DNA from 4 places in the Martelella soudanensis genome. Region 3 is predicted to be linked to each of the others. Evidence: predicted binding sites of a transcription regulator. Region 3 holds the regulator's gene; each other region holds the start of a gene.

Region 1 (7,924 bases), 1.5 Mb from region 3:
GAGCAGTTCGCGCTCCAGTTCGGGGATCAGCGCGCTCCGGTTTTCCGACCGCAGGATATTCGTGGCAAAGCGTGGATCGTCGGCCATGTCGGTGCGCCCGAGAACATCCCGGCATAAGGACTGAAACTGACGGTTGTTGCCGACCGCGATGACGAGCGGTCCGTCGGCGGCGTCGAACACGCCATAGGGGATGACGGACGGATGCGCGTTGCCGTATCGCGGCGGGTCGGATTTCATGACCAGCGCATCCAGCCCGTAATAGGCGCTCAGCGTGACGCCGCAATCGTATAATGCGAGATCGACGCGACGGCCGCGTCCGGTTCGTTGAACGTCCACCAGCGCCGCGAGGATCGCCTGGGCTGCATACATCCCGGCAAACATGTCCACGACGGCGACGCCGAATTTCAGCGGCGGACGCCCGGCCTCGCCATTGATGCTCATCAGGCCGCTCTCGCCCTGGACGACGAGGTCGTATCCCGGGCGTTGGGCTTCTTCTCCGGCCCGGTCGTAGCCTGCGATCGAGCAATAGATGATCCGCGGGTTGATCTTCATCAGTTCCTCGAAACCCAAGCCGAAGCGTTCCATCCCGCCCTGCTTGAAATTCTCGACGACGACATCCGCATCGGCCACCAGCGCGCGCGCCGCCTCGATCATCTCCGGATCGCCGAGATCGAGCGCGACCGAGCGCTTGTTGCGGTTGAAGGCGTAGTAATACGTGGTCTCGGTCTCGCCGATGCGAATTCCCCAATCACGGGTGTCGTCGCCGCGCTCGGGATGCTCGATCTTGATCACATCAGCGCCGAGGTCGCCGAGAACCTGGGTGCTCAGGGGGCCGGCGAGTACCCGCGAGAAGTCGACGACTTTGATTCCCTGCAAGGGAAGACCTGGCATTTCATGACCTCCGATCGATGCATTTCGAGCCGGCTATTGACTTATTAACCGTCTAGCCGGAAATAAATTCGAAAAGCTATCTTGTCAAATGCGTCCTGTGCAGGACGGGATACCGGGAAGGGGAGGTCTGCATTGGTAAAACCGGCAATTTCATGTCGGCGCTTCGAGCGTGGGGGAGACGACTGCAGCCGTTTGCAGGTCCGAAGAAACGGTTCGGGCCGATGAATGAACATGTGCGTTACGGATTGCGGCTTCTGGTCATCCTTGCCGTTGCTTCGGCGGGCGCCTGGGTCGCGATCGCCGCCAGGATGCCCTTGCCGTGGATGCTCGGGCCGCTCGTTGCGGCGGCGGTGGTCGCGATGGCGAAACCGAAGGTTTTCGGCGCGATACCGGTCATGCCGACCACGCTGCGGAACATCTTCATTCCCGTCATCGGGCTGATGATCGGGTCGCAGGTCACGCGCGAGACGCTGGTGCATATGGGCCAGTGGTGGCCGTCGCTGCTGCTTGTCGTTCCGTTCGCGCTTGTGACGCAGATGATCAGTTTTGCGCTCCTGAAAAAAATGGGCGGCTATGATCGCGCCACCGCCTTCTTCGCCTCCTCGCCGGGCGGCGTCGTGGAGGCGGTGATCATCAGCGAGCGGTTCAAGGGCGATCCGACCCTGACCGTGGTGCAGCATCTGGCGCGGATTTCCCTCGCGGTTACCATCGTGCCCCTCCTGCTGACCCTTTATATCGGTCATCCCGTAGGCAGCGCGAGCGGGGCGAGCATGCCGGACGCGCTGAACCCGATCGGGCTGATGGATACACTGCTGCTGGCGGCGGCGGCTGTCATCGGCGCTTACGTCGCCCGCAAGATCAACCTGCCGGCGGCCAACATGCTCGGTCCGATGATCACCAGCGCGGCGCTGCATTCGACCGGACTCACATTTGCCCTGATCCCCACATCGCTCGTCCAGATCACCCAGCTCGTCATCGGCGCGAGCCTTGGCGGTCGATTCGCGGCGGTCGACATGCGCACGCTCTACAAGTCGGCCGTGCTGTCGCTACCGCTGCTTGTTGTTTCGCTGTCGGTTGCCGCGGTCGCGGGCCTGACTGTCTCGATGCTGGGATACAATTCCGTGGTTGTCGGGTTCATTTCCTTCGCGCCGGGCGGCGTAACGGAAATGGGCCTCATCGCGCTTTCGATCGACGCCGACCCGGTATACGTGGCCTGCCACCATATCGTCCGGATATTGACGGCCGTCCTGTTCCTGCCGCTGATCTACCGCTTCCTGATCGCGCCGACACGCCAAAACCAACAATCCGGAACATCGGGCGATGCCGACTGATCACCCGATGTTGTAAGCGGCAGGGAGGGGATGGTGTCGCGACCCTTCGCATGCCCGCGCCGCCGAGATTGCAGGACGTCACGCTTACGTCTGCGGGCCAAACAGATATGGACATGAACTGATGGTAGCGGAGGAGGGATTTGAACCCCCGACACAAGGATTATGATTCCTCTGCTCTAACCTACTGAGCTACTCCGCCAGCCTTGTCCGCCGCAAAAGGCGGGAAAGACGTGGTCCGGGAACGCGGCTTGGCCGCGCGGGACGGGGCGTTATTAGGGCCTGCGGCAAGGGGTGTCAAGCGGGAATGACTGGAATTACCGCCGGTTCTGGCATCGCCGGCGGGCATTGATGCAAGGCCGGCGCTGTCGTCGTGATTGGCAGGCGAATAAGCGGAAAATTCCTCGCCTGGAGCGTCGGGTGAAAAAGCGGAATCCGGTTTTTCGTTAACCCGACGCGCTAAAATAAAGAAACCAGAGCATCGGGCGATGCCAACCAATGCCCGATGCGCTGGCGGGGGATTGCACGCTCTGGCCGGGCCTTGCACCCTTCCCACGCAGGCAGGGCGCATTCTTTGCTCGAAATACGCGTTGAAAAAGTCTATATGGGCCGGACGAAGGAGCTTATATGGCGCGTGAAAACAAAAGCGAGGACTGGCAGGGGCGATATTCGCCGAGTCTCGAGAGCGTGGAATCGCTCGCGATCGAGGCCTATGCGAAACTGCCCGAGGCGTTTCGGGCGCTCACTGGCGACCTCGTCATCGAAATCGCGGATTTTCCGAGCGACGAGATATTCGAGGACATGGCGCTGGAAACGCCTTTCGATCTGCTCGGCCTGTTCGAAGGGCGCGGCGTTTCGGAGCGCTTTACCATGGAAACGGGCGAGATGGTGAACCGGATCACCCTATACCGCCGTCCGATCCTCGACTACTGGGCCGAGAACGAGGAAACCCTGGGCGATATCGTCAGCCATGTGCTGATCCACGAAATCGGTCACCATTTCGGCCTGTCGGATGACGACATGGAACGCATCGAGGAAAGCGTCGACACCGACGCCCGGCGCTGAGACGCCGGACGGGGTTTCTCCATCACTCCGGACGGATGAAATCGCCGGTCTTGTTGTCCATCACCCATAATTCGCCGGATGAAATGTCGAACCAGGCGCCGTAGAGCTTCAGCTTGCCCTGTTTCTCGGCTTCTTTCACGTTCGGAAACGAGCGCAGATTGGCGAGCGAGTTGCGGATCGAAATCCGCTCCAGCGCGGTCTGGCGCTCGCCTTCCGTCATGATGGAATTGGAATTCATCTGGGCGGCGGCGGGTTTCAGAAGATTGATCCACTTGCCGATGAAGTCGCCCGGCGACAACGGCTCGGCGTTCGGCGAAAGCGCTGCATGAATGCCGCCGCAGCGGCCATGGCCGAGCACCACGATATTCTTGACCTCAAGCCCCTCGACCGCAAATTCGAGGGCGGCGGAGGTGCCGTGATACTGGCCGTCCGGCTCATAGGGCGGCACCATGTTGGCGACATTGCGGACCACGAACAACTCGCCCGGGCTCGCGTCGAAAATCGTTTCGGGGGCGGCCCTGGAATCACAGCAGGCAATGAATAATGTCTGCGGCTTCTGCCCTTCCTCGGCGAGTTGGCGGTAGCGGGCGCTCTCTTCGACATAACGTCCCGACATGAAGTTCTTGTAGCCGTCGAGAAGGGGTTGCGGGAAAGAGTCCATCAGAATGCCGTCCTTTTTGTGGGTGCCTTGCCGGCTCGTCAGTTTCTTTTACGTCGCCGGGAGGGATGCATCAATTGACGAAGGCCAACTTTTGCGAAAGGCGCCCTCAGGCTGTGCGCATCCTTTTCCGGCATCAGTTCATCGGATCCCTCGCGCACCGCGCGCGTCAGCGTTTCGAATACGGAAGCGGTCGATTTTTCAAGCGCTTCGCCCGGCGGCGCGCCGGCCAGCCTTGCAGCCAGAAACAGCGCGGAAAACAGGTCGCCAAGCCCGTTCGGCGGATTTTCGACACGCTGGTGCTCGGCAAGCAGCGCCTGCCTGCGATCGACAAACAGCGTCGCCACGCCCTCCTTCAGCATCGACTGTGCCGATGTGACCACCACTTCGGCGGGCCCGAGCGCAAGTGCCGCGTCGATCATGGCGGTGTTGTCGGCAAGCGCGCGGTTCGCAAGCCAGGAGAGTTCGAAGCGGTTGGGGGTCGCGATATCGGCAAGCGGCAGCAGCCGGTCGCGGATCGCCCTTGCGGTATCTTCGCCGACATAAAGACCGCCTTCGTCGCCGATCACGGGATCGCAGAGATAGATCAGGCCGGGGCTTTCGGCGCGCAGGTTTTCAACCAGTTCCGCGATCGCTTCGGCCTGGGCGGCATTCGCGAGATAGCCGCTGATGACGCCACAGACCTCTCCGCGCCAGCGGCTTTCGCCAAGCTCGCGGAGCGCGTTTGCGAATGCCTCGCCTTCAAACTGCAGCCGTGTCGCGCGCCAGTGGCCGGGATGCCAGGGCAGCACGACGGTGGGCACGGACCAAATGTTATAGCCCAGAGATTCAAGTGCAAAGACGATGGCGCGGTTGCCAATCTTGCCGCGCATGACGTAGCTTGAGATCGCCACAATGGCGCCGGCAGGGGGAGCGAATGTCATATCTGGGCCCTGTTGATGCGTGGGCTGAAACCAGCCTTGACGATAAGGTCATGAAATTGTTTTGCCATTCGTCTCATTTACGCTCTAAATCGCCTATTGGAGTGCGCTGTCAAGCGGCTGTCATGGCCGGGGCGTTAAACGATCTTCGTTCGTAGCGGAAATCGCCTAAAAAATAGCGGCGCAGTCCGCTTGAAAATAACTAGCTGGAGGAAACATGGAAAGCAAAGCCGATCAGAAGCGCAAGTCCCTGATGCTAGAGGCCGAGCGACTGGCAAAAGAGGGCGGCAAGGCCTACGTCAACCCGGTTTTCATGTTCGAACACGCCAGCCCCGAGGATCTCGAACCTTACACGCCCGAGGCGATTGCGGCCGCAACCTTCCATGCCGCCGGCGAGATCGCGGCCTATGACGGCGGCGACGCGCTGGTCACGATCGGCCAGGTCGAGGGCATCGCGCCGGGAGGCATCGCCACCGACGTGATCACGGTCACCGACCGCAACATGCCGTTCATCTATGATTCGGTGATGGCGGAGATCGGGGAATTCACCAGCGATTTCATGCTGGCCGTTCACCCGATCCTGGTCGTGTCGCAGGGCAGGGAGCCGGTGGCGTTTTCACCGGACATCGAACATGCGGAAGACGACCGGATCAGCCATGTTCAGGTTCATGTGCGCCAGTTGGCGCCGGAAACGCGCGCGCGGCTGAAGGCGCGGCTCGAATATATCCTGAACCATGTCCGCCTCGCGGTTGCCGGCTGGCCGGAAATGCTGGCCAAGCTCGAAACGGCGATGACCGAGATCGAGACCCGGGCGCCTTCCGGCTTTGCGGGAGCGCGGGACGAGGCGCTGGCCTTCCTCGCCTGGCTGCGGGACGGCAATTTCACCTTTCTCGGCATGCGCGAACTCGTCTATATCAACGATGCCGATGGCGCGCGGGTCGAGCATGTCTCGGACGCCGCGACCGGCATTCTCTCCGATCCGGAAATGCGGGTGTTGCGCCGGGGACCGAACCCGGTGGTCTCCACCCCGGAAATCATCGCCTTCCTGGAAGGACCGAAACTGCTTCTGGTGACCAAGGCCAACACCACCTCCACCGTCCATCGCCGCGCCTATATGGACTATATCGGCGTCAAGCGTTTCGGCGAAAACGGCGAGGTTGTCGGCGAACTCAGGATCGTCGGCCTGTTCACCTTCACGGCCTATACCCAGTCGGCGGTGCGCATTCCGCTGCTTCGTGCCAAGATCGCGGATGTCACCCGCCGCTTCGGCTTCGAGCCAAAGAGCCATGCGGGGCGGATGCTCCAGAACACTCTGGAATCCTATCCACGCGACGAATTGTTCCAGGCGCCCGCGCCGCTGCTTGCCTCTTTCTGCGAACAGATCATGGCGGTCGCGGACCGGCCGCGCATCCGGGTGCTGAGCAGGATCGACAATTTCGACCGGTTCGTGTCGGTGCTCGTCTATGTGCCGCGCAATCTTTACGATTCGCGCCTGCGCGAAAAGATCGGCGACTATCTCGCCAGCGTCTACCATGGCCGGGTTTCCGCCTATTATCCGTCGTTCCCGGAGGGCCGTTCGGCGCGGGTGCATTTCATCATCGGACGGCGCAGCATGGACAAGACGCCGGACGTGCCGCAGGCCGAACTCGAGGCCGAGGTTACACGGCTTGCGGCCGACTGGACGGAGCGCTTCAAGGAACTCGCCGGTCCCGGCGCGCCCGAAATTGACGGCAACGAGGCCTATCACGAGGCGTTCTCGCCTGATGACGCCTATGCCGATATCGGGCTGATCGCATCCGCGGCCAAGGACGGCATGTGCATCGGCTTCTACCGCGACAGGCATGAGGACGAGGCGGAGGTGCTGCGCCTGAAGATCTTCCACGCCGGCTCCCACCTGCCGCTGTCGCGGCGCGTGCCGCTGTTGGAAAATCTCGGCTTTTCCGTTGTCTCGGAACGGACCTTCGACCTGGAATATGCCGAAAGCGGCGTGGCGAGCAGCGAGGTCGTTCTTCATGACATGGAATTACTGGTCGAGGGCGATGTCGATCTGGAGGCCGATGGCGCTCGCCTTGAGGAGGCCTTCGTCGATGCCTTCCGGGGCGCCCTCAGCAATGACAGTTTCAACCGGCTGGTGCTGCTGGCCCGGCTCAGCGGTCGTCAGGCGAATGTGCTGCGGGCCTATGCGCAATATCTGCGCCAGGCCGGCGTCAACTATACCGGCGACTACATCGCGCACTCGCTTTGCCAGTATCCGGTGATTTCGCGGGCGCTGTTTTCCATGTTCGAGACCGCCTTCGATCCCGCCCTTTCCGATGAGGCCCGCAGCAACGGGCTGAAAAGCGCGCGCGGCACGATCACGGAAGGGCTCGAAGGCGTCCCCAATATCGATGACGACCGGATATTGCGGCTGTTCGTCAAGCTGATCGACGCGACGCTGCGGACCAATTATTTCCAGACGGACGAGGACGGCGCGCCGCGCCCCAACCTCGCGTTCAAATTCGCCTCGCAATCGCTTGCCATCCTGCCGCAGCCACGGCCGTTCCGCGAGGTCTATCTCTACGGCCCGCAGGTGGAGGGCGTGCATCTGCGCTTCGGCAAGGTCGCGCGTGGCGGGCTCAGATGGTCGGATCGCGGGCAGGATTACCGCACCGAGGTGCTGGGTCTGGTCAAGGCCCAGCAGGTCAAGAACGCGGTGATCGTGCCGGTCGGGGCCAAGGGCGGCTTCTATCCGAAGAACCTGCCCGTGGGCGGCAGTCGCGAGGACGTGTTCAACGCCGGCCGCGAGGCCTATAAGAGCTATATCCGCACCCTGCTGTCGATCACCGACAATATCATCGACGGCGAGGTGGTGCCGCCGAAGGATACGGTGCGCGCCGATGAGGACGACCCCTATTTCGTGGTCGCCGCCGACAAGGGCACGGCGACTTTCTCCGACACCGCCAATGCTCTGGCGCAGGAGGCGGATTTCTGGCTTGACGATGCTTTCGCCTCGGGCGGCTCGGCCGGCTATGACCACAAGAAGATGGGCATTACCGCGCGCGGCGGCTGGGAAGCGGTAAAAC
Region 2 (7,924 bases), 360 kb from region 3:
GCCGAGGTTGCCGAGGCCCGCTACGGCCTCGGGATCGAGCAGGTGGCGCTGAATACCGAGCCCGGCGGCGAGGGTCAGTGGCGCGGCGGCAAGGGCATCGAGGTGCATTACCGGGTCCGCGCCGACAACAATTTCCTCTCGGTCGGCTACACCCGCTCGCGGATGCCGCCCTGGGGCGCATCGGGCGGGCTCGACGGATCGGTCAATTATGTCGAGGTGCTGCGCCGCGACGGAACCCGCGACCGCCACGCCTTCACCACCAACCTCACCGTCAACGAAGGCGACATCATCCGCGTGGTCACCGGCAATGGCGGTGGCTATGGCGACCCGAGCTTACGCAGCCGCGCCGACATCGAACGCGACCTGCGCAACGACTATCTGACGCCCGACCGCGCAAGAGAGATCTACGGCTACGAGGCCTGATCGCGCCGGCCGCGGCGCGGAAAGCACGCCGCAGGGCTGCATAGAGCGTCGGGAAACCGAGACGGATTGGAATTGGTGGATGTCGCCCTGTGGCGACCTTGGTTTCTCGCTGGATGAAATTCGCGCTTTGCTCGATCTTTCCGATGACCGGTCCCGAAATTGCGAGGCCGTGGACCGCATCGCGCGCGAACACCTTTTTGAGGGCGAGCGGCAGATCGATGATCCGAAGGCGCTTCAAAGCGAGTGGACCAGCTGTTGAAGCAATGCTCATGCGGAACGATCGCGGAGTGTCGCCTCAGCCCGATGCACCGGGACACAGTCACGGCTGAAGCCTTCCGAGCCGCCGTCGGCACGGCGTTGAAATGGTCTGGAGATAGTGCATCCGGCCCTTAAGGACCGGACGTCTGTTCGTGGGTTGCCGAGCTGGCCTCAGTGCGCCAGCATTTCGTGGACGATCTGGTCGCTGTTGAGCGATGACGGGTAGTAGGTCGGCCAGTTGGTCACTTCTTCCAGCAGGGCCGAACGGTCGTCGCCCCAGTAGAGGTGATAGTGATCGGCCGTCGCCGGTGCGATCCGGTGATCGGAGAACTGGATGAACCGCGGTGCGGCCTCGTCGCCGCCGGTCTTTTCGAAGATGAACCGGACGCCCCTGTTGCCTTTGGCGTAGGTCAGGACTTCATAGCCGTCGCTTTCGTAATCGGCCTGAACCGTCTCGCCATCCTCGTAGAAGGTGACCTTGTCACCTTGGATGGTGATCCGCTCGACATCGGTCTTGTAGCCGGTGTCGTAATAGGCCTTGTATTCCGCAGCCGTCATGTCGCTCGACTCTGCCTTGTGCTCCATCACCGGGTCGAGCGTTCCGTCCTGAAGATAGGGATAGACCGACTGCCAGTCACCGGCCCAGTCGGAAAGGGGCCGGTCTGCGATCTGACTATCCTCGAAATAGCCCTTGTAGATCTCAGGGTCGCCATGATCATGGGCATGGGCTTCATCACCATGTTCATGACCGTCATGCTCGCCCTCGTGGACCATGCCGCTGCCGCCGGCAACGGCGATGTTGTAGGGCATGCCGCCGACATCGATCGTGCCGACCTCCTGCAACCCGTCCTTTGCGATGCGGCGGACGAGGCCGGCATTCGGGTCACTCATCACGATCTCATCGCCGGCCATGGCGATGCGCGGACGCGGGTCGTTCCAGTGGCCGTCCATCGAATAGGGTTCGGTGACCCTGGCGCTTGTCGTGAGGCTTCCGTCCAGAATGTCGATCTGGTGCAGGCTGCCATCTTCCGTCAGGACATAACCGAAACGGGCATTGGCCGGATCGAGCGTGAAGTCGACGCGGCGGAACGGCAGTTCGATATAATGGAAGTGCGGTTCATCGGCAGGGTCGATGACCACGAGACCGTTGGAACCGTAATTGCCGAGAAACACCTGCATGCTTTTCGCGCCGAGCAGGGTGCCCGTGGTCTGATCGCTCGGCAGGTCGGCCGGATAGGGCAGCATCTCGAATTCGAGGCCGTCCTCGCCGGTCGTCACGGTCAGCACGCCTTCCTTGCAGCCTGCGGCCAGATATGCCCCGGAGAAGGCCTCGCCGTGGATGCCGGTGCAAGTCGCGACATCGCCGGTCGACGTGCCATCGACGGTGACGGCGCGCAGGCCGATGCGGGTGCCGTTGACCGGCGTGTTGGTCGCGACAGTCGTGACCCAATACGCGCCGACCGGGGCCGCAAAGCCGTGATGGGCGCGGTCCTGCTCCAGCCGGCCGGTTTCAAGCTCGCCATGGGAAAGCTCGTGGGCGTCGACGATTTCGGCATAGCCGCCCTTGTCGAAATTGACGACCACCTTGCCGTCATGATCGATGATGTGGAACGGGCGCGGGCCGTTGAGGCTGTGCTCGACGACAACCGGCTCCTCAATGTCGATATCGGAATGGTCGCCATGGGAATGCAGCGAAATGCCGCTGTCGATGAAGTGAACCGCATCGCTGTCAGACTGAACAGCAACAATGGCCGCACCGTCATTGACCGCATAGAGCTTGTTTTGCCCGGTGGTGTCGAAGGACCAGCGATTGTCGGGCTGGCCGAGGTCGAATGCCGTGATTTTCGCATCGGCATGGTCGCCGACGAAAATCCGGTAGAGGGTGACGCTGTCCTCGTGGTCTTCGGCGAAGGCTGCCGGTGCACCGAGCGAAATCGCGAGTGCGGATGCACCCAGGATCCATCGTTTCATATCTGTCTCTCCTATACGGTATAACGTAACTTCAATGGGTGAGGTTCGGCCTCGCCCGGTTTATTGTTGTCAGCCGTTATTGATGGCGGCGGCGAGCGTTTCGGCGTTGTAATGCATCATGTCGATATAGCTTGGCGCGGGGCCATCGGCTGAAGACAACGCGTCCGAATAAAGCGTTCCCCCAAGCTCCAGTCCGGCTTCGGACGCGATTCAAATGCTGGAGCATCTGTAACGTAATATCATTACATTTATCGAAGGGATGATTTGATGGCAACCGTTTTTTGCCGCTTTCCTGAAAAATTGCCCCGGGTTTGAAGATCGCGCCGAAAAATGCGGGCGCCCGCCGCGCGGCCTTTGCCTGTCTTCGGGATTTCCTCCGCGTCCTTCCGCATGCCGGCTTTTGCTCGACACCTCCGGTCTTGGCCAGCGCCGCGATGTGCAGGGCCGAAAGAGCGTTTTTGATGCTGTCGTCGACGGGACTTTCATTTCACCGTCAAGAAAGCCCTGTATGGTCAATCCGGTAATGATATTAAATTACGAGGACCTTCATGACCAGGATACCGCCTATCAAGATGCCCGCCGACGCGTGGGACGAACTCAATTTTCCCCGACCCGAAGAAAGCGATTTCGACCGTGTGGTCGAACGCGCGATCTCGCGTCGCGGTTTTCTCGGCGGCGTTGTCGCCTTCGGTTCGGGCGCTGTCGCCATGGGCGCCGGGCTGCTGCCGAGCGGAACGGCCGAAGCGGCCGCGCCGCAATCGCGCTTTCCGTTCACGCCGATTGCGGCCCAGACCGATTACGCCTTCCACGTGCCGGAGGGCTATAAAGCCAGGGTTCTGGTGAGCTGGGGCGATCCGCTTTATGACGGCGTTGCCGAGTTCGATCACGAGACCGGCGGTTCCGTCGAGGAATCCGACAAGGTCTTCGGCGAAAATACCGACGGCATGGAAACCTTCGAGATCGGCAATCACCAGATTCTCGCGGTCAACAACGAGTATGTGAACAGCGACATCAACCTGCCGCATACCGAAGACGGCACGCCGCAGACTGCGGCCGATGTTCTGAAGCTCCAGAACCTGCAGGGCGTTTCCGTGCTCGAGATCGCGGAAAGCCCGGAAGGCTGGTCCGTGGTGCGCTCCAGCCCGTTCAACCGCCGCCTGCATCACAACGCGCCGATGGCGATTTCCGGACCGGCCGCCGGTCATCCTCTGCTGAAGACCGAAGCGGACCCCGATGGCCGCGCCGTGCTTGGTACGCTCGGCAATTGCGGCGCCGGCAAGACGCCGTGGGGGACCTATCTGACCTGCGAGGAGAACTTCAACGGCTATTTCGGCGCCACCGAAGAGACGAGCTACAGCGACGATGTCGCCGCCGGCTACAAGCGCTATGGCATGGCGCAGGAAAGCCAGTACGGCTACGAAAAATTCGATCCGCGCTTCGATACGTCGAAAAATCCCAACGAACCGCACCGTTTCGGCTGGGTGGTCGAGATCGACCCGACCAATCCCGACAGCACGCCGGTCAAGCGCACCGGGCTCGGTCGCTTCAAGCATGAAAACGCCGCGGTGACGTTGGCTCCTGATGGCCGCGTCGTGGTCTATCTCGGCGACGATGAGCGCAGCGAGTTCCTGTACCGTTTCGTTTCCGCCCATCCGTATGTGGCCGGCGGCGATACCGATGGCCTGCTCGATGACGGCACGCTCTACGTCGCGAAATTCAACGACGACCAGACGGGCGAATGGCTGGCGCTGACGCCGGAGACCACCGGCATGGAACCCGCAGACATCCTGATCTTCGCCCGCATGGCCGGATCGAAGGTCGGCGCCACGACCATGGACCGTCCCGAATGGGTCGCCGTCAACCCCTATGCCGTCGAGGCCTATTGCTGTCTCACCAACAACAAGAACCGCGGCGTCAAGGCGAATGCCGGCGGCGACGCCACCCCGGTCGGCGGGCCGAACCCGCGCGAGGCCAATAAATACGGTCAGATTGTGCGCTGGTATCCCGATGACGACGACCATGCCGCCGATACCTTCGGCTGGGACCTGTTCGTCATGGCCGGCAATCCGGACGTCCACGCGGATGCCTATGCCGGTTCATCCAACATCAACAGCGGCAACCTGTTCAATTCCCCCGACGGCATGGCCTTCGATACCAGCGGGCTCGTCTGGATCCAGACCGACGGCGACGACAGCAATGAGGGCGATTTCGCCGGCATGGGCAACAACCAGCAGCTTGCCGGCGATCCGGCGACGGGCGAGATCGTCCGCTTCCTGACCGGCCCGCGCGGCAGCGAGATCACCGGCCTGTGCTGGTCCGCGGACCGGCGCACGATGTTCGTCGGCGTCCAGCATCCGGGCGGCTCGTGGCCGGCGGAAGAAGGCCTGCCGCGCTCGTCGATCATGGCGGTGAAACGCGATGACGGCGGTCTTGTCGGCTGACGATGCGGCAACCGTAACCCTGAACAGGCATGGCGCGCGAAGCGCCATGCCGATAGCGCAACTCTGCCGCAGGCGATCGCGGTCGCCACGACGGCGCTGCCGTCAGATCATCCCGCCGGTTATTCGGCGGTTGGTCAGCCGGCGTCATAGCGGCTGGGCAGAACGCCTTTTTCGGCGCGGAAAACCTTGCTGAAGTGGCTCAGATTCTCGAAACCGACGGCAAGCGCCGCCTCGGTCACGCTTGCGCCCGCGGAAATCAGTTCGGCTGCGGCTTCGATCCGCGTCATCCGCAGATAGGCGTGGATCGATTTTCCGATCGTGAGGCGGAAGCCTTCCTTCAATCTTCGCTCGTTCAATCCGACTTCGCGCGCAAGCCGCGCGATCGTCCAGTCCGCCGAAAAGCGGCCGTCGATCAGCGCGATTGCGGCATGAACCTTCCTGCTTTCCGGTTCCGTAAGCGGCCGGAGGCCAAATCCGTTTGTCTGCTGACGTCCCACGGCATCGACCGCGATACCGAGCGCTTCCACCGCCTTGCTGTAGAGAAAAAGCGCCGCCGCAATGCCGGAGCTGGCCTCTCGATCCATCAGGGATGCCGCGATGGAAAAAAGCTTGGCGGGCGCCCTGAAGCCGATGAGAAAGATATCCTGCTCCGGCAGGCTGTTCTCGCTCATCACCGCGCCGCCAAGACGGGCGAGCGATACGCCGCCGAGCTTGCGCAGCAGCGGCGGCTCGAAACGGATGTCGACGACACGCAGCCGGGTGCCGCCCCGAAGGCTGTTTTCGCCGCGCGTGTAACGGTTGCTGGCAAACAGGACGCCGGAACCGGGCGAAATCTCCAGCGGCGACGCGCCATCGACGGAAAGCGTTCCGCGCCCCTCCAGAAAGACCGACAGGGAAAAGGTTTCGGGGCCCTCCGGCCGGAACACGCGGTCCTCCTCCAGAACGGAATCGATCGTGTAGACGGTTACATCCTCGCCGGACTGCATCACCCGCGTGCCGGGCCGCCAGCCCTGCTGATCGATGGCATTGTCGACCGACGCCTGCCAGCGATCCGGGAGTGCGGTTTTCGTCCGTGGGTCTGGAGTCCTGGGTTCCGGCATCAGGTAATAGTCCCGTTTGCGTCAATCGCGGTTCCGAATGCGTTAGCGCCCTCTGCTAAAAAGTGGAATTTATCACTCATGTTTAGTTTCGGATCGGAACAGTTGCAATATGCATGATGTGAGAAAGACAATGCTGGCGGGCACGGCCTGCTTCTGGGTGTTCGCCGGGCCGGGGGCCCTGGCACAGGAGGACGCCGGGGTGACGGTGCTGGAACCGGTGACCGTGACCTCCACCAAACGTAGCGAGGACATCGGCAAGGTCGATGCCGCCGTCTCGGTCGTCAGCGGCGCGGAGCTGGAACAGCGCGGCATCCGCACCGTCGAGGGATTGCAGAAGGTGTTTCCCGGCCTGACCATGGGCAATCGTGGCAACCGGATCTATGCCAATGTGACGGTTCGCGGTCTTTCCTCGCCCGACTATTTCAATCCGACGGTGCAGGTGCTGGTCGACGGCATTCCGCAATCGCCCTCGACCTTTTCCCAACCGCTTGTCGATGTCGAACAGGTCGAATTCCTGCGCGGTCCGCAGGGCACGCTTTACGGCGCGAATGCCTATGGCGGCGTCATCAACATCGTCACCAGAAAGAACTATCGCAACACCGCCTATATCGAAGCCAACGCCTCGCCCCAGGAGCCCTATGGCGAATTCGGTGGCACTGTCGAACTGGTGCCCGACACGCTCTATTTCGATTACGCCGGACTTTATTCCTATTATGCCGGCGACATCGATGACGTTGCGACCGGCAACGACGATATCAATTCATCCCATGACGGCGCGGCAAGGTTCGCGCTGCGCTATGCGCCCGTCGATGGCAATTTCGACGCGTCGCTGATCTATTCGCGTGAAAAGCTCGAAACCCGTGAAGAAATCTACGTTCTTCAGGATCATGTCGACGACCGCGACTACAACAGCGCGTTCTATGGCGACTACCCGCTGCTGAAACGGGACATGACCAATGTGGCGGGCCAGTGGAGCTACACATTCGGCGATTTCACGCTGACGAGCATCACCACGTTTCAGGAAAGCGATGTCCAGCGGGACTTCTCGTCGGGAGCCGGGACGCGCTATATCTGGCCGCAGGACGAGCGGCTGTTCACCCAGGATCTGCGGCTAACCTATGACGGGTTGATGTTCAGCGGGGTCGGCGGGCTATGGTATAGCCATGACGATTTCAGCGGATGGAAGAACGGCTATCCCGGCTATTACGGCAGTTCCAAGAACAATGTCGTCACCGACAGTTACGCGGCCTATGGCGAAACCACGTGGCACGCGACCGATCGTCTCGACCTGACGGCCGGCCTGCGCGCAAGCTATGAACGCTCAGAAATCGACGCCTGGCGCGAGGACAGCTATGCGACCGGCTACGGCTTCGATTTCGAAAGCAGCGCCGATTTCAACGGCTGGCAGCCCAAGGTCGCCGTTGGATATGAACTGACGCCGGATGTCCGTCTTTATGGCGTCATCTCGCGCGGCTACAAGCCCGGAGGCTTCAACCACAGCATTTCATCGATAATCGATGCCGAGCCCTATGATGCCGAATCCAACTGGAACTTCGAGACGGGTCTGCGCTCGACGCTTTTCGAGGACACGCTCGATCTCTCGGCCTCTCTTTATTACATCCGGTCCCGGGACATGCAGTTCTATGTCGGCCCGATCGGCCAGCAGTTCATCGAAAATGCCGGCGAGGCCTACAGCGCCGGGCTTGAGGTCGACGCGACATGGCGTCCCAC
Region 3 (7,924 bases):
GCTGCCGCTCGGCGTGGCATCCGCGATCTATCTCGAGGAATTCGCGCCGAAGAACCGGTTCACCGATGTCATCGAGGTCAATATCAACAATCTCGCCGCCGTGCCGTCGATCGTCTTCGGACTTCTGGGCGTGGCGCTGTTCATCGGCTTCCTCGGCCTGCCGCGCTCGGCGGCCCTCGTCGGCGGCCTTGTGCTGACGCTGATGACGCTGCCGACGATCATTATCGCCACCCGCGCCGCACTCAAGGCGGTGCCGCCCTCGATCCGCTCGGCAGCGCTCGGCGTCGGCGCCTCGAAGATGCAGGCGGTGTTCCACCACGTGCTGCCGCTCGCTATGCCCGGCATCCTGACCGGCACGATCATCGGCCTTGCCCGCGCGCTCGGCGAGACAGCGCCCTTGCTGCTGATCGGCATGGTCGCCTTCGTCGCGGATTATCCGGCAAGCCCGCTCGATCCCTCGACCGCGCTGCCGGTGCAGATCTACATGTGGGCGGGCGAGGCCGAGCGCGCCTTCGTCGAGCGCACCTCGGCGGCGATCATCGTGCTGCTGGTGTTCCTGATCCTGATGAATTTGACCGCGGTCATTCTCCGCCGCCGCTTCGAGCGGCGCTGGTAGGAGGCGGAGATGAACCTTGATGCGAAAAAGACAATGGGCCCAAATATGAACGAACAAACCTACAAGATGGCCGGCAAGGATGTCTCCGTCTATTACGGCCAGAAGCGGGCGCTGTTCGACGTCAACCTCAATATCCGCCAGAATGCCGTGACCGCGCTGATCGGCCCGTCGGGCTGCGGCAAGTCGACCTTTCTGCGCACGCTGAACCGCATGAACGACACGATCGACAATTGCCGGGTGACCGGCGCGATCACGCTCGACGGCGAGGATATCTATACTTCCGGCATCGACGTGGTGGAGTTGCGCGCCCGCGTCGGCATGGTGTTCCAGAACCCGAACCCGTTTCCGAAATCGATCTACGAGAATGTCGCCTACGGCCCGCGCATTCACGGCCTTGCCCGCCACCGCGCCGATTTCGACCGGATCGTGGAAACCAGCCTGCAGAAGGCCGGCCTGTTCAACGAGGTCAAGGACCGCCTGCAGGAGCCCGGCACCAGCCTTTCGGGCGGCCAGCAGCAGCGGCTCTGTATCGCGCGCGCGATCGCCGTCAGCCCCGAGGTGATCCTGATGGACGAGCCGTGCTCGGCGCTCGACCCGATCGCGACCGCCCGCGTGGAAGAACTGATCAGCGAGCTGAAACAGAACTACACCATCGTGATGGTGACCCATTCGATGCAGCAGGCCGCCCGCGTTTCAGAGCGCACGGCCATGTTCCATCTCGGCTACATGGTCGAGGAGGACGACACCGACACGATTTTCACCAATCCCACCGACAGCCGCACCCAGGATTATATCATGGGCCGGTTCGGTTAGAGCGCGTCCAGGAAAAGTGGACACCGGTTTTCCGTCCGGACGCGCGGTAAAACAAGAGGTTAGAGCGTGTTCGCGATTCAACGAAACGCGGACAGGCTCTCAGGAGAAACAGAGATGGCACACTCGCATATCATATCGGCGTTCGACGACGAGCTGAAATACCTCCAGCGCCGGATTTCCGAAATGGGCGGCATGGCGGAGGAAATGGTCTCGCAATCCGTCGTGGCGCTGGTCAACACCGATACCGAGCTCGCCGAAAAGGTGATTGCCGAGGATCTGGCGCTTGACGAGGCCGAACGCGAGGTCGGCGAAAAGGCGATCGTCACCATCGCCAGACGCCAGCCGGTGGCAACGGACCTGCGCGAAATCATGGGCGCGATCCGGATCGCAGCCGATCTCGAGCGCGTCGGCGACATGGCCAAGAACACCGCCAAGCGGGTGATCTCGGTGCAGGGCACCGGCGTGCCGCGCAAGCTCGCCCACGGCATCGAGCACCTGTCGGAACTGGCGCTGTTGCAGCTCAAGGAAGTGCTCGACGCCTACACCTCGCGCCAGGCCGACAAGGCCAATTCGATCCGCGAGCGCGACGAGGAGATCGACGCGATCTACACCTCGCTGTTCCGCGAGCTTTTGACCTACATGATGGAAGATCCGCGCAACATCACCACCTGCACGCATCTTCTGTTCTGCGCCAAGAATATCGAGCGCATCGGCGACCATGCGACCAACATCGCCGAGATGATCTACTACATCGCCACCGGCTCGCAGCCGCAGGGAGAACGCCCGAAGGACGACATGTCGCCCTCGGTCGGCTCCGGCGAGAGCAAGTCCTGAAACCATTTGACAGAGGCACGAGATGGTTCCGAAGATCGCAGTTGTCGAAGATGAAGAAGCGCTGAGCGTCCTGCTGCGCTACAACCTCGAATCCGAAGGCTACGAGGTCGAGACGATCTCGCGCGGCGACGAGGCCGAGATCAGGCTGCAGGAGCGGGTGCCGGACCTTCTGCTGCTCGACTGGATGCTGCCCGGCGTTTCCGGCATCGAGCTTTGCCGGCGCCTGCGCATGCGGCCCGAGACCGAGCGGTTGCCGATCATCATGCTGACGGCGCGCGGCGAGGAGAGCGAGCGGGTGCGCGGCCTTGCGATCGGCGCCGACGACTATGTCGTCAAGCCGTTCTCGACCCCGGAGCTGATGGCCCGGGTCAGGGCGATCCTGCGCCGGGCCCGGCCGGAAGTGCTGTCCAGCGTGCTCAAATGCGGCGATATCGAGCTGGACCGCGAGACCCACCGCGTCCACCGCAAGGCCAAGGAAGTGCGGCTCGGGCCGACCGAGTTCCGGCTTCTGGAATTCCTGATGACCTCGCCGGGCCGGGTATTTTCCCGCTCCCAGCTTCTCGACGGCGTCTGGGGCCACGACATCTATGTCGACGAGCGCACCGTCGACGTCCATGTCGGCCGTCTCAGAAAGGCGCTCAACTTCTCGCAGATGCCGGACGTGATCCGCACCGTGCGCGGCGCGGGCTATTCGATGGAAGTGTGAGGGGCCTCTCAGTCGTCCCCTTCTCCCCTTGGGGAGAAGGTGGCCGTAGGCCGGATGAGGGCAAGCTGCATCACCGTGGTTGAAACGCTCGCGGCACTGGTTTTCACCCCCTGTCCGGCCACGGAAAGTTGCAAGACCCTCCCCTCACCGGGCGCATTCGCGCCACCCTCTCCCCTGCGGGGCGAGGGGGTGGAAGACTGCGATGCCGATGCGCTTCATCGGCGCCTCGCCTTCGGAAATTCCGTTAATACCGCCCACCGTCATTGCGATACCTCATCGTTTCTTTATCCTCAGACCACCAAAGCACTGTCCTTTCCTGCACCAGCGATTGATTTTTCCCTCCGAACAGGGCACGGACAGAACCGTCAGACGAAAGGGATGATGATGACGAGCGCGAGTTTTACCGAGCCGGTGGTGATGGCCGATCTGATGGCCCGCATGCTGTGGGAGATCGAGGCGGTGCATTTTTCCCCCGATGAGCCCTACAAGCTTTCCTCCGGTCTGGTGAGCCCGGTCTATATCGACTGCCGTCGGCTGATTTCCTTTCCCCGAATCCGCTCCACCCTGATGGATTTCGCCGCCGCAAAGATCATGAGCGAGGCCGGCTTCGAACAGTTCGACTGCGTGGCCGGCGGCGAGACCGCGGGCATTCCCTTTGCCGCCTTCCTCGCCGACCGTCTCGACCTGCCGATGATCTATTGCCGCAAGAAGCCGAAGGGCTACGGCAAGAACGCCCAGATCGAGGGCCATATGAACGAGGGCGCGAGGGTGCTGGTGATCGAGGACCTGACCACGGCGGGCGGCTCGATGTTCAACTTCATCAATGCGATCCGCGATGCCGGCGGTATCGTGAAGCATGGCATGGCACTGTTCTACTACGATATTTTCACCGAAGCCGGGAAACGATTCGAGAGTGGCGGCGTTGACCTCCATTACATCGCGACCTGGCGGAACGTGCTGGCGGTGGCGCGCGAGAAAAAGCGGTTCGATGCGAAAACGCTCGATTCCGTCGCCGATTTCCTCGATCGGCCGATGGCCTGGTCAAAGGCGCGCGGCGGCGTTGACGTGTTGCCCGTCTGACCCGGCCCGGACGCGAAAAGAACAAATTGGGAGAAGACCATGATCCTGTGCTGCGGCGAAGCCCTTATCGACATGCTGCCCCGTGAGACCACCGGCGGCGAGCCGGCGTTCTCGCCCTATGCCGGCGGCGCGGTCTGCAACACGGCGGTGGCCCTTGCCCGGCTCGGCCGGCCGACCGGCTTCTTCTCCGGCCTTTCATCGGACCTGATGGGCGATATCATTCGTGACAAGCTCGACGCCTCGAAGGTCGACCATTCCTATGTCGCAACCTCCGACCGGCCGACCACGCTCGCCTTCGTCAAGCTGGTGAACGGCTCGGCAAGCTACGCCTTCTACGACGAGAACACCGCCGGCCGGATGATCACCGAGGACGACCTGCCGGTGATCGGCGATGATTGCAGCGCGATGCATTTCGGCGCGATCAGCCTGATCCCGGAGCCCTGCGGGTCGACCTATGAGGCGCTGCTGATGCGCGAGGCGGAAAAGCGCGTAATCTCGCTCGACCCGAATATCCGCCCAAGCTTCATCACCGACGCCGAAAAGCATCGCGCCCGGATCGAGCGGATGGCGGCGAAATCCGACATTCTGAAATTCTCCGACGAGGACCTCGACTGGTTCGGACTGGACGGCTCGCTCGACGACAAGGCGCGCCGCTGGATCGCGGCCGGCGCCAGTCTTGTCGTCATCACCCGCGGCAGTGACAGCGCGATCGGTTACACGGCCACGGAAAAGGTCGAAGTCCCCAGCGAAAAGGTCGAGGTGGTCGACACCGTCGGCGCCGGCGACACTTTCGACGCCGGCATCCTCGCCTCGCTCGATCTCGCCGGCCTCCTGACCAAGGACAAGGTGAAGTCGCTTTCAGCCGACGCCATCCGCGATGCGCTGGCGCTCGGCGCAAAAGCCGCCGCCGTCACCGTATCCCGCGCCGGCGCCAACCCGCCCTTCGCGCACGAAATCGGGCTGTGAGCCGGCGCGCGGGTCACGCCTGACCCGTGCCTAGACCTACACCAGCCCCCTGCCCTTCAGCATTGCCGCCGGGCCCGGCATGCGGCCGCGAAACGCCTGATAGGCCGCCTCGGGGGCAACCGAGCCGCCCTTTGTCAGGATTTCCGTCTTGAGCCGGCTGGCGGTCGTCTGATCGAAGACATCGCCCGCTTCCACGAAGGCCTCGAAGGCGTCGGCGTCGAGCACTTCGGACCACATGTAGGAATAATATCCTGCGGAATAGCCATCGCCCGAGAAGATATGCAGGAAATGCGGGATCGCATGGCGCATCGCGATCGCCTTCGGCATCCCGATCGCATTGAGCACGCCGTCCTGAAACGCCACCGGATCGGCCGGCGGGTGTTCCGCGGTATGAAGACGCATGTCGACGATCGCGCAGGCGGTATATTCGACGGTGGCATGGGCCTGACCGAAGGTCGCGGCGGCAAACACCTTTTCCATCAGCGCATCCGGCATCGCCTCGCCGGTTTCCGCGTGCAGCGCATAGGTCTTCAGCACTTCGGGCGTGGTCAGCCAGTGTTCATTGAGCTGGGAGGGCAGTTCCACGAAATCGCGATCGACGCCGGTGCCCGAGACCGAGGGATAGGTGACATCCGACAGCATGCCGTGCAGCGCATGACCGAATTCGTGGAACAGCGTGCGGGCGTCGTCCAGCGACAGCAGTGCGGGCTTTCCGGCGCCGGGCTTGGCGAAATTGCAGACATTGATCACGATCGGCATCTCGCCCTCATCACCGTTCGGCAGCGTCAGTCGGTGCTGGCTCTGCAGCGCGTTCATCCAGGCGCCGGACCGCTTCGAGGTGCGGTTGAAATAATCGCCGAGGAACAGTGCGATCACGTCATCGTCGGCGTTTCGGATTTCATAGACCCGCACATCGGGGTGATAGGCCGTCACATCCGGCCTGGCCACGGCGTGGATGCCGAACAGCCGCTCGGCCACCGAAAAGCAGGCCTCGATGACCTTTTCAAGCTGGAGATAGGGTTTCACCTCGCTCTCCGAAAAAGCGAATTTGCGGGCCTTCAGCTTCTCGGCATAATAGCGCCAGTCCCAGGCCTCGATCTCGCCATTATAGCCGTCTTCGGCGGCCAGTTCCCGCAATTCCGCCTCGTCGGCGGCGGCAGCCTTCACGGCCTTTTCCCAGACATCCATCAACAGCATGTCGACGGCATTCGCCGTCTTGGCCATGGTGTTGTCGAGCTTCAGCGCGGCGAAATTCTCGTAGCCGAGGAGTGCGGCCTTTTCAGCGCGCAACGCCAGCGTTTCCTTCATGATTTCGCGATTGTCATGCTCGCCGCCGGAAAGGCCGCGCGCGGTCCAGGCGCGGAACGCCTTTTCGCGCAGGTCGCGCCGGGCAGACAGCGTCAGGAACGGCTCCACGATCGAGCGCGACAGGGTGACGGCATATTCGCCGTCTCGGCCGCGCCCGGTGGCGGCCCCCGCCATCGCGTCGACCAGAAAGTCGGGAAGGCCCGCAAGTTCGTCAGGCTCGCTCAGGAACAGCGCCCAGCCGCTTTCGTCGGCAAGCACGTTCTGGCCGAAGGCGGCGCCAAGCTCCGCAAGCCTGCGGTTAACGGCGGCAAGCCGCTCCTGCTCTGCGCCCTCAAGCTTCGCGCCGGAGCGGACGAAGCCCTTCCAGTGGCGCTCCAGCACGCGCAGCTGCTCGCCGGTCAGTCCCAGCGCATCGCGCCCCTGCCAGAGCGTGTCGATGCGCTGAAACAACGCCTTGTTGGCGCCGATCGCGGAGTAATGGCCGGAGAGTTTCGGCACGACCTCGCGCTCGATCTTCTGGATTTCCGGATTGGTATCGGCCCCGGCCCTGGTGAAGAACACCGCGCTGACGCGCGACAGCGCATCGCCTGAAACCTCGAGCGCCTCCACCGTGTTGACGAAATCGGGGGCATCCGGGTTGGTCGCGATCGCGTCGATCTCGCGATCATGGTCGGCCATCGCCCAGTCAAAGGCAGCGGTGAAATCGCCCTCTGCGATGCGGTCGAATTCGGGCAGGCCCGAAAATCCTTGCCAGCGGATGAGGGCGCTGTTGATCTCGTCGGTCATGTCGCATCGGTCCTTTCATGCTGCCGGCTGGCTTCTCATGTGTGTGCGGCAGACGCGGCTTCAAGGCAAGAGGGTTGATTGAGTCCTGAAATAATAGTAAGCAAAGCTTATTAATTACCGGCGACGGGAAACGCAATGACGCAAGCTTCGGTCGACAGGCTTGGCTTCCTGCTGAGCGATGTCGCGCGGCTGTTTCGCGCGGCCTTCGAACGCGAGATCGCAAAAAGCGGCCTTGGCATCACGCCGGGCGAGGCGCGCGCGCTGGCCCGCATTGCCGCGATCAACGGCGTACGCCAGAGCGAGATCGCGGTGGCGCTCGGCATCGAGCCGATGACGCTGTCGCGCTATGTCGACGGGCTGGAAAAGGCCGGGCTGATCAAACGCAAGACCGACCCGAAGGACGGGCGCGCCAAATGCGTGACCACCACGGAAAAGGCCGGCGACGTGCTGGCGGTCATCCGCGCGCACGCCGACGATCTGGTCTTGCGCCTGCAGGCGGGCCTTGACGAAAGTGACAAGCAGGCACTCACCAGGGCGCTGAGAACCATGCGCGACAATTTCGCGCAGCTTTGAAAGATGATCACGCGATGAGCAAGGCTCCCGCAACGCGACCGCTGATGAGTGAGGGCCGCACAAGCTTTTTAGGCGCGGCGCTCTCCATGCTCGGGCCGATCTCGCTGTCGCTCTACACCCCGGCCATGCCGGCGCTGACGGAGGCCTTTGCCACCACAGAGGCGGCGATCAAGCTTTCGCTCTCGCTCTATTTCGGCGGCTTCGCCTTCGCCATGCTCGCCACCGGTCCGATGGCGGATGCG
Region 4 (7,924 bases), 2.2 Mb from region 3:
GATAAAGCGCCGGATCGTTGCGCGAGGTCAGGATCGACAGAAACAGCCGGTTGGCCTCCTCGTTTTCCCGGAGTTCGGCATTGATCAGCGACAGCGAGCGCGTCACCACCTTCAGCGCATCCGGATGGAATTCGAGGTCGTTGATCACCGCGACGTAGAAGAAGCGGATGAGGGCGACCGGGTCCTTCTTGAACACGTCCGGCTCGGCGAGCGCGATCCGGCCGCTGTCGGAGACGAATTCGAGCGACCCCGGTATCTTGCGCTGGCGCTTGTAAAGCTTCGACCAGACCACCTGCCCGATCGACGGCGAGGCCTTGGCCTGCTGCTCTTCAAGGTCGGAGCAGAAGATGCGGGTCAGGTCGCCGACATCCTTGGCGACCAGGAAATAATGCTTCATGAACCGCTCGACGGCGGACAGGCCGGGTCGGTCCTGATAATCGAGGGCGGCCGCGATTTCAGCCTGGACGTCGAAGGACAGCCGTTCTTCGGCCTTGCCGGTCAGGAAATGAAGGTGGCAGCGCACCGTCCACAGGAAATCCTCGGCCCGCAGGAACAGCTTCAGTTCCTGGCGCGACAACACGCCGAGTTCCACAAGCTGGGCGGTATCGCGCACCCGGTAGTAATATTTGGCGATCCAGAACAGCGTGTTGAGATCGCGCAGGCCGCCCTTGCCCTCCTTGATATTGGGAACCACGAGATAGCGGGTATCGAAGGATTTCTGGTGGCGCTGATCGCGTTCGGCGAGCTTGGCGGCGATGAAATCCGGACCTGTATCGGCCACCACCTCCTTGTCGAAACGCCGCTCCAGCGCATTGGCAAGCGCCTTGCGCCCGACGATGTAGCGCATTTCCAGGATCGAGGTGCGGATGGTCATGTCCGCCTTGGAAAGCTTGATGCACTCCGTCACGCTGCGGGTCGCATGACCGACCTTCTGGCCCATGTCCCAGAGCATGTAGAGAATATATTCAATCGCCTTCAGGGTCTCTTCCCGGTCGGAATCGTCGATCAGGAACAGAAGGTCTATATCGGAGCCCGGCGCCAGCGTGTCACGTCCGTAGCCGCCGACGGCGGTGACCGCGAATTCCTTGCGGGTATCGGGAAAAATCGTGCGGGTGACGAGGTCATGCAGCGCAATCAGCACCTGGTCTTCGAGCCAGGAAATCCGCCGGGCGCATTCCAGCCCGCCGCCATCGGCCTTCAGCAGTTCGTAGGCACGGGCGCGGCCCGCGGCATTGACCTCCTTCAGCCGCGCAAGGATTGCCTGGCGCACCGCATCCGGGTTGCCGGCATGCTTGCGCGCGATCGCGCGCAGTTCGTTGCGCAGCACTGAGGGGTCGAACACCTCCGTCATGGCGTATAGATCAGCCTTCGCTGGCGCCGCGGCGGTCTTGATCGCGTTCTGCGCGGCACGCTCGCGCTGTTCTGGCCCGCGCTGTACTGGCCTTTGTGTCTGCATAGACCTGCCTTTTCCTCGGCGGTTCTCGCGCCGCCGGAGGTTTCTTAAAGCAAATCACTCGCCAATGGAAACGGCATCATGCATTTTCCGCTTCAGGGCGTAGAGCGTTTCCAGCGCCTCGCGCGGCGTCATGTCGTCGGGCCTGATATCGGCGAGCATGGCTTCGACCCCGGAGGTTCCGGGCGATGGCTCGGGCGCGCGCATGGCGGACTGGAACAGCGGCAGGTCGTCGATCAGGCTTGCCGCCGGGTTCTTGCGGTCGGCATCCTCGAGCCGCGACAGCACGTTCTTCGCCCGCCTGACCACGGCGGCCGGCAGGCCCGCGAGACGGGCAACCTGGATACCGTATGAGCGGTCGGCCGCCCCGGGCCCGACCTCATGCAGAAACACCACGTCGCCCTTCCATTCCTTGACCCGCATGGTCGCGTTCACCAGCCGGGGAAGCTTTTCGGAAAGCGCGGTCAACTCATGGAAATGGGTGGCGAACAGGCCCCGGCAGCAATTGACGTCGTGCAGATGCTCGACCGCCGCCCATGCGATCGACAACCCGTCGAAAGTCGCCGTTCCGCGGCCGATCTCATCGAGGATCACCAGCGAGCGGGGGCCCGCCTGATTGAGGATCGCCGCCGTCTCGACCATCTCGACCATGAAGGTCGAGCGCCCGCGCGCCAGATCGTCGGAGGCTCCGACCCGCGAAAACAGCCGGTCGACAATGCCGATATGGGCCTTTGCGGCCGGCACATGGGCCCCGATCTGGGCGAGGATCGCAATCAGTGCGTTCTGGCGCAAAAAGGTCGATTTACCGCCCATATTGGGTCCGGTCAGCAGCCAGAGACAGCCGTTTTCGCCCGTAACCGGCGACAGCGTGCAGTCATTGGCAACGAATGGCCCCGCCGATTGCTTGCGCAGCGCCTGCTCGACCACGGGGTGACGTCCGCCCTCGATTTCGAACGCCGTGGTCTCGTCGACCAGCGGCCGGCAATAGGCCTCCGCCTCGGCCAGCACGGCAAAGGCGGCCGACACATCGACAACCGCAAGCGCGAGCGCGCCCTTCTTCAGGCGTTCGGCGGCGGCCACGACATTGCGGCGCAGGGTTTCGAAGGTATGGAGTTCGATCACCAGCGCCTCGCCCGCGGCATTGGCGATCCGGCTTTCGAGATCGGCAAGCTCGGCGGTGGTGAACCGCATCGCGTTGGCCATGGTCTGGCGATGGATGAACTTCGCCTTCGCCGCATCGCCCTCGGTCAGCGCGCGGGCATTGCCGGCGGTGACCTCGATGAAATAGCCGAGCACGTTGTTGTGCTTGATCTTCAGCGCCTTGACCCCGGTTTCCTCGGCATATTGCGCCTGCAGCCCGGCAATCACCCGGCGCGATTTGTCCCGCAGCCCCCGGGCCTCGTCGAGGGCGTTATCAGCGCCTTCGCGCACGAAACCGCCGTCGCGCTTCAGGAGCGGCAACTCATCGGCAAGGGCGGCAGCGAGTTGCTGCTCGAGGTCGTGCGGCAGCGCCTGCAGCGATGCAAGCGCAGCTGCGAGTTCCGCCGGCAGATCGGCGTCCGAAAGCACATCGGCAATCGCGCGGGCAACGGCGAGGCCGCGCTGGATCGCGCCGAGATCGCGCGGGCCGCCGCGATCGAGCGCCAGACGCGACAGCGCGCGCGGCATGTCGGGAAGCTGCTTCAGATGGTCGCGAACCGCATCCGAGCGCGCAACGTCGGAGAGGAAGAAGCTCACCGAATCCAGGCGGGCATGAATGGTTTCCGCGTCCGTCAGCGGCGACATCAGCCGTTCGCCGAGGAGGCGCGCGCCGCTGCCGGTCACCGTCCGGTCGATCGCCTTCAGCAGCGACCCGTCGCGCCCGCCCGCCATGGTGCGCACCAGTTCGAGATTGGCGCGGGTAGCGGGATCGATGAACATCGCGGCCGAAGCGCCGTCCTGCTCGGGAATGCCAAGCGGCGGGCGCTCGTTGATCTGGGTCTTTTCGACATAGGCGACGGCGGCGGCGGCGGCGGAAAGCTCCGGCCGGGAAAACCGCCCGAAGCCATCGAGCGTGGCAACGCCGAAGAAGCGGCCGAGACGATCCTGCGCGGTGGCGCCATCGAACAGCACGGCCGGCTGCGGAGAGACCGCGCGCCCCAGAAGATCGAAGACCGGCCGCAGCTTTTCGTCGGAAAACACGGTGTCGGCGACGAGCAGTTCGCGCGGCTCGACGCGCATGATATCGGCGGCAAGGCGGCTTTGCGATGTCGCGCAAACCCGGAAAACCCCGGTGGAAATATCGATCCAGGCAAGACCGTAATTGCTTTCCCCCTCGCCCTTCATGCGCGACAGCGCCATCAGGTAGTTGCTTTCGCCGGGGGCCAACAGCTTGTCCTCGGTGATCGTGCCCGCCGTCACCAGACGGGTGACGTTACGCCTGACCACGGATTTCGAGCCGCGCTTCTTGGCCTCGGCCGGATCCTCGGTCTGCTCGCAGACGGCGACCCGGAAGCCGAGGCCGATCAGTTTCTGGAGATAATCGTCGGCGGCATGGACCGGCACGCCGCACATCGGAATGTCGCGGCCGAGATGCTGGCCCCGCTTGGTCAGCGTGATCGACAGCGCGCGCGCGGCCGCCACGGCATCATCGAAAAACAGCTCGTAGAAATCGCCCATCCGGTAGAACAGCAGAAGATCGGGGTTTGCGGCCTTGATCTCGATATACTGCTCCATCATCGGCGTTGCCGATGCCCGGCTTTCCTCGGAGATCAGTTCTTCGGTCGGGATACGATTATCGTCTGCCACGGCGCACGCTCGATATGAAGGGATTGTCCCTTTCATCTGTCACGAATTTCTGCGGCTCGAAAGGGTCGGCGGCAAGAAAGCTGGGCAAAACGTGAATGGAGGCCTGTCCGGTTTCGCTGCGCTCGATCCAAGCTCGGCCTATCGACGCCTAAAAGGCTTCTCAGCCTACAATCTCTCCCCTTGAGGGAGAGATGCCCCAACAGGGGCAGAGAGGGGTGAACCCTTTCCTCATGCTCGGAGCTTGCGGCTTATGCCCATACCCCTCTCTGTCGCTTTCGCGACATCTCCCCCTCAAGGGGGGAGATTATTGGGGGCTATGCGGTTCGCCGCTAAGAAACCGCTCAGCTCGCGAAGCGTCCGGCGTCGGCGCCGTAATAATTCAGGTAGCGGTCCGAAATCGAGGTGATGGGAAGCACGATCAGCACGTCGGTCGTGTTGAAGGCGTGGTCGATCACGGCGCCCTCGCCCACCATCGCGCCGAGGCGCAGATAGCCCTTGATCAGCGGCGGCAGGCCGGTGAGCGCGCGCCGGCCCGAGGCGTCTTCGGCCGGCATCAGGTTCATGTCGACGGCCAGTTCCGGATGGGCGGCAACGGACCAGTCGCCGGTGGCGCGGGCGTTGTGATACAGGAAGGAGAGCGCCATGGCGTGGGCGGCGGGGTCGGTACCGTGGAAGGAGGCGCAGCCGAACATCACGCCGATATCGTGCTTCAGCGCATAGGCCCAGTTACCCTGCCAGAGCAGTTCCACGGTGCGCTTGCTGCGGTAATCCGGCAACACGCAGGACCGGCCGAGTTCCATGAACCGGACCTCGGGACGGCGAGCGACGAGGCCGGCGGTCTGGAATTCGGAATCGGAATAAAATCCGCCGTGTTCCATCGCGACCTCATGGCGCAGCAACCGGTAGGTGCCGACGATCTGATCTTCGGGCTCGCCCTCGATCTTGCGGTCGATCACCAGAAGATGGTCGCAGATGTCATCCCAGCGGTCGAAATCACGCTTTGCCCGCATCGCGTCTTCCGGCAGGCGGGCTTGCATTTCCTCAACGAAAACGCGGTAGCGGATGGATTGAGCGGCATCGATCTCCGCCGCCGTCTCTGCAATCCGGGTTTCCATGCTGCCGATGCGGCCGAGTACGCCGTCGCCCGCCATGGCAATGGGGCTACCGGGGACCGACGGTTGCAGAAGATCAAGAACTTCCATCGTCATCGCACGTTCCGGATTATTTGTCTTGGGTGTCATAAAGCACTTTACTGCGACAGGTTCGTGACAGCCGCATCCCGCAATCTGAGGGCAGGAGAAGGCTTGGCTCAAGACCTCCCCGCGCCGTTTCCGTGCTATCCGGGCAACCGCCCAGCTGTAAGAAACTGTAATACATGGCGGGAACAAGGTCCAGCCGCTTTTGACGAACCGCCAACGTCGAACACGCCCGCGAGGCCATGGTCCAAGTCATTGAATGGGCAACAGTTCCGCTAATATAGCGCTGAAGCCCCTCAGGCGTCGTCCTTGTCCGGCTGCTTCAGCAGGAACTCCTGAATGAAGATCATCACGGCGCCGATGGTGATGTAGCTGTCGGCGAGATTGAAGATCGGAAACGTCCAGTTGCCGACATGAAAGCGGATGTAATCGACGACGTGGCCATAGATGAAATGGTCGAGAATGTTGCCGAGCGCGCCTGACACCACCAGCGCGAAACCGAAAAGCGCGAACGCCTGCCCCGGCGCGGTTCGGCGCCAGAGATAGATCACCACCGCGACGATCACCAGACGCATCGCCACCAGCGCCCAGCCATTGGTGTCGGAAAGCAGCGAAAACGCGATGCCCGGATTATAGGTCTTGAACAGACCCAGAAACGGCAGCACGTCATAGGTCCGGTGCAGCGGAAGATAGATCTCGACGGCATATTTCACCACCGCGTCGATCAGAACGGCGATCACGATGAACAGGATTGCAGGCCCCGGACGGGAAAGCGGCGATGTCATCGGCCGGGCTCCTCAAGCGACAGAAGGTGGCGGCGCGCCTCGTAAAGCATCACGGCGGTGGCGACGGCCAGATTGAGCGAATCGGCCCGACCCTGCTGCGGTATGCGCGCAAGCCTGCCCGCGCCTTCGGCAAGTTCGGCCGGCAGGCCCTGCTGCTCGTTGCCCATCAGGAGCACGACCGGCTTTTTGGTATAGTCGATGGTGCGGTAATCGACGGAGCCCGCCAGATGGGTCGCGACGATTTCCGCGCCGCTTTTTTTCGCCCACTCAAGAAAGGCTCGCGGCTCGGCGCGCGAGACCGGCAGCGCGAACACCGATCCCATCGTCGCACGCACCGTCTCCAGCGAGAATGGGTCCGTCGTCTCGCCAACGAGAATGATCCCCGATGCGCCGGCGGCATCCGCCGTGCGGATGATCGTGCCGAGATTGCCGGGATCGCGCACCCGGTCGAGCGCGATATAGGTCTCGTCTTTCCTCGGCGTGATCTCGGCAAGCGGCCGGTAACGGCTTTCGAACACGCCGGCCACCATCTGCGGATTGTCGCGGCGGGTGATCGCGCCGAGCACTTTTTCCGAGACCTCGAGCACCAGCCCGCCGGAGGCGACGGTCTTGGCGGCCGCCTTTTCGACCGCCGGCTTGCCCTTGGCCGACTTGGCGTAGATCAGCGTGCGGATCATCCAGCCGAGTTCAAGCGCGTCGATGATCAGCTTCAGTCCTTCCGCGAGAAACGTGCCGCTTTCCTCACGATGCTTCTTCTGGCTGAGCGCCCTGATATCCTTGATGATCGGATTGGAGAGGCTGGTGACCTCCTTGACCGTGCCGACGCGCGGGGCGCGTTCCCTGTCGAAGCTCATTGTGGCAACCACCGCGCATAAAGTGAGGTCGAGAGCGCCCGGCCCGGCTCGTTTCCGGAAACCCCACTCTCGCGGATGACGAGTTCGCCCGATTCGACCACGCCGCCGAAGCCGCGCATGGTCTCCATCATAAGCTCATGGATCGAGTAGAAGCTGGCGCGGATCGAATAGGCGGTCAGCACCAGACCCAGCGCATCGGGCTTCAGGATCGCGCGGCAGAGATCGAGCATTTTCGGCAGGTGTTCGAACAGCTGCCAGATCTCGCCATTCGGACCACGACCGAATTTCGGCGGGTCGGTCAGGATGATGTCGTAGTGATTGCCGCGCCGCGCCTCGCGCTCGATGAATTTCATGGCGTCGTCGCAGATCCAGCGGATCGGCTTGTCGGAAAGGCCGGACAGCGCCTGGTTCTCGCGCGCCCAGCCGATCGCCTTCTTCGAGGCGTCGACATGGGTCACTTCCGCGCCGGCGGCCGCGGCCACCAGCGAGGCGACGCCGGTATAGCCGAACAGGTTGAGCACCTTCGGCTTCGCGCCGCCGCGTTTTCCCGCGGCCTCCAGCACGTCGCGCATCCACTGCCAGTGGGCGATCTGCTCGGGAAACACGCCGACATGGCGAAACGCGGTAAAGCGCCCCAGAAAATCGACATCCAGAATGCGAAGCGGCCAGGTTTCGCCCAGCGCCGCCTTGGGAAACATCCACCGGCCCATGCCCTCCTCATCGGTATCGCCGGTAAACACCGCATCGGCATTGGCCCAGGTCTTTTCATCCAGCAGCGGCGGCCACAGCGCCTGGGCTTCAGGGCGCACGATGCGATAGTCGCCATATTGTTCGAGCTTCAGCCCATGG

What was found. The regulator PhoB, encoded in region 3, activates phosphate uptake and scavenging genes when phosphate is short. The targets are predictions, from matches to a motif close to TGTCATNNANCTGTCAT.
Region 1: the regulator PhoB is predicted to act here: its motif matches at 4,973-4,989, upstream of HQ843_RS13660 (NAD-glutamate dehydrogenase).
Region 2: the regulator PhoB is predicted to act here: its motif matches at 3,133-3,149, upstream of HQ843_RS08400 (PhoX family protein).
Region 4: the regulator PhoB is predicted to act here: its motif matches at 5,495-5,511, upstream of olsB (l-ornithine N(alpha)-acyltransferase).

The regions. Positions count from the first base shown of each region.
Region 1 covers NZ_CP054861.1:2,864,105-2,872,028, forward strand. The annotation lists gene HQ843_RS13630 (CaiB/BaiF CoA transferase family protein) at 1-891, opposite strand, end outside; gene HQ843_RS13635 (AbrB family transcriptional regulator) at 1,113-2,222, shown strand; tRNA gene HQ843_RS13640 (tRNA-Met) at 2,345-2,421, opposite strand; gene HQ843_RS13645 (metallopeptidase family protein) at 2,847-3,284, shown strand; gene HQ843_RS13650 (carbonic anhydrase) at 3,307-3,945, opposite strand; gene pdxY (pyridoxal kinase) at 3,984-4,865, opposite strand; gene HQ843_RS13660 (NAD-glutamate dehydrogenase) at 5,080-7,924, shown strand, end outside.
Region 2 covers NZ_CP054861.1:1,733,547-1,741,470, forward strand. The annotation lists gene HQ843_RS08380 (hydantoinase B/oxoprolinase family protein) at 1-423, shown strand, start outside; gene HQ843_RS29410 (MerR family DNA-binding protein) at 503-682, shown strand; gene HQ843_RS29415 (ZinT family metal-binding protein) at 853-1,455, opposite strand; partial or broken gene HQ843_RS08395 (metal ABC transporter solute-binding protein, Zn/Mn family) at 2,722-2,862, opposite strand; gene HQ843_RS08400 (PhoX family protein) at 3,201-5,093, shown strand; gene HQ843_RS08405 (helix-turn-helix transcriptional regulator) at 5,228-6,193, opposite strand; gene HQ843_RS08410 (TonB-dependent receptor) at 6,303-7,924, shown strand, end outside.
Region 3 covers NZ_CP054861.1:1,370,100-1,378,023, reverse strand. The annotation lists gene pstA (phosphate ABC transporter permease PstA) at 1-616, shown strand, start outside; gene pstB (phosphate ABC transporter ATP-binding protein PstB) at 626-1,429, shown strand; gene phoU (phosphate signaling complex protein PhoU) at 1,544-2,263, shown strand; gene phoB (phosphate regulon transcriptional regulator PhoB) at 2,286-2,969, shown strand; gene HQ843_RS06640 (orotate phosphoribosyltransferase) at 3,354-4,049, shown strand; gene HQ843_RS06635 (carbohydrate kinase family protein) at 4,089-5,015, shown strand; gene HQ843_RS06630 (M3 family metallopeptidase) at 5,052-7,109, opposite strand; gene HQ843_RS06625 (MarR family winged helix-turn-helix transcriptional regulator) at 7,245-7,682, shown strand; gene HQ843_RS06620 (multidrug effflux MFS transporter) at 7,697-7,924, shown strand, end outside.
Region 4 covers NZ_CP054861.1:4,798,495-4,806,418, forward strand. The annotation lists gene HQ843_RS22925 ([protein-PII] uridylyltransferase) at 1-1,456, opposite strand, end outside; gene mutS (DNA mismatch repair protein MutS) at 1,511-4,240, opposite strand; gene olsB (l-ornithine N(alpha)-acyltransferase) at 4,582-5,442, opposite strand; gene lspA (signal peptidase II) at 5,733-6,221, opposite strand; gene HQ843_RS22945 (TrmH family RNA methyltransferase) at 6,218-7,075, opposite strand; gene HQ843_RS22950 (class I SAM-dependent methyltransferase) at 7,072-7,924, opposite strand, start outside.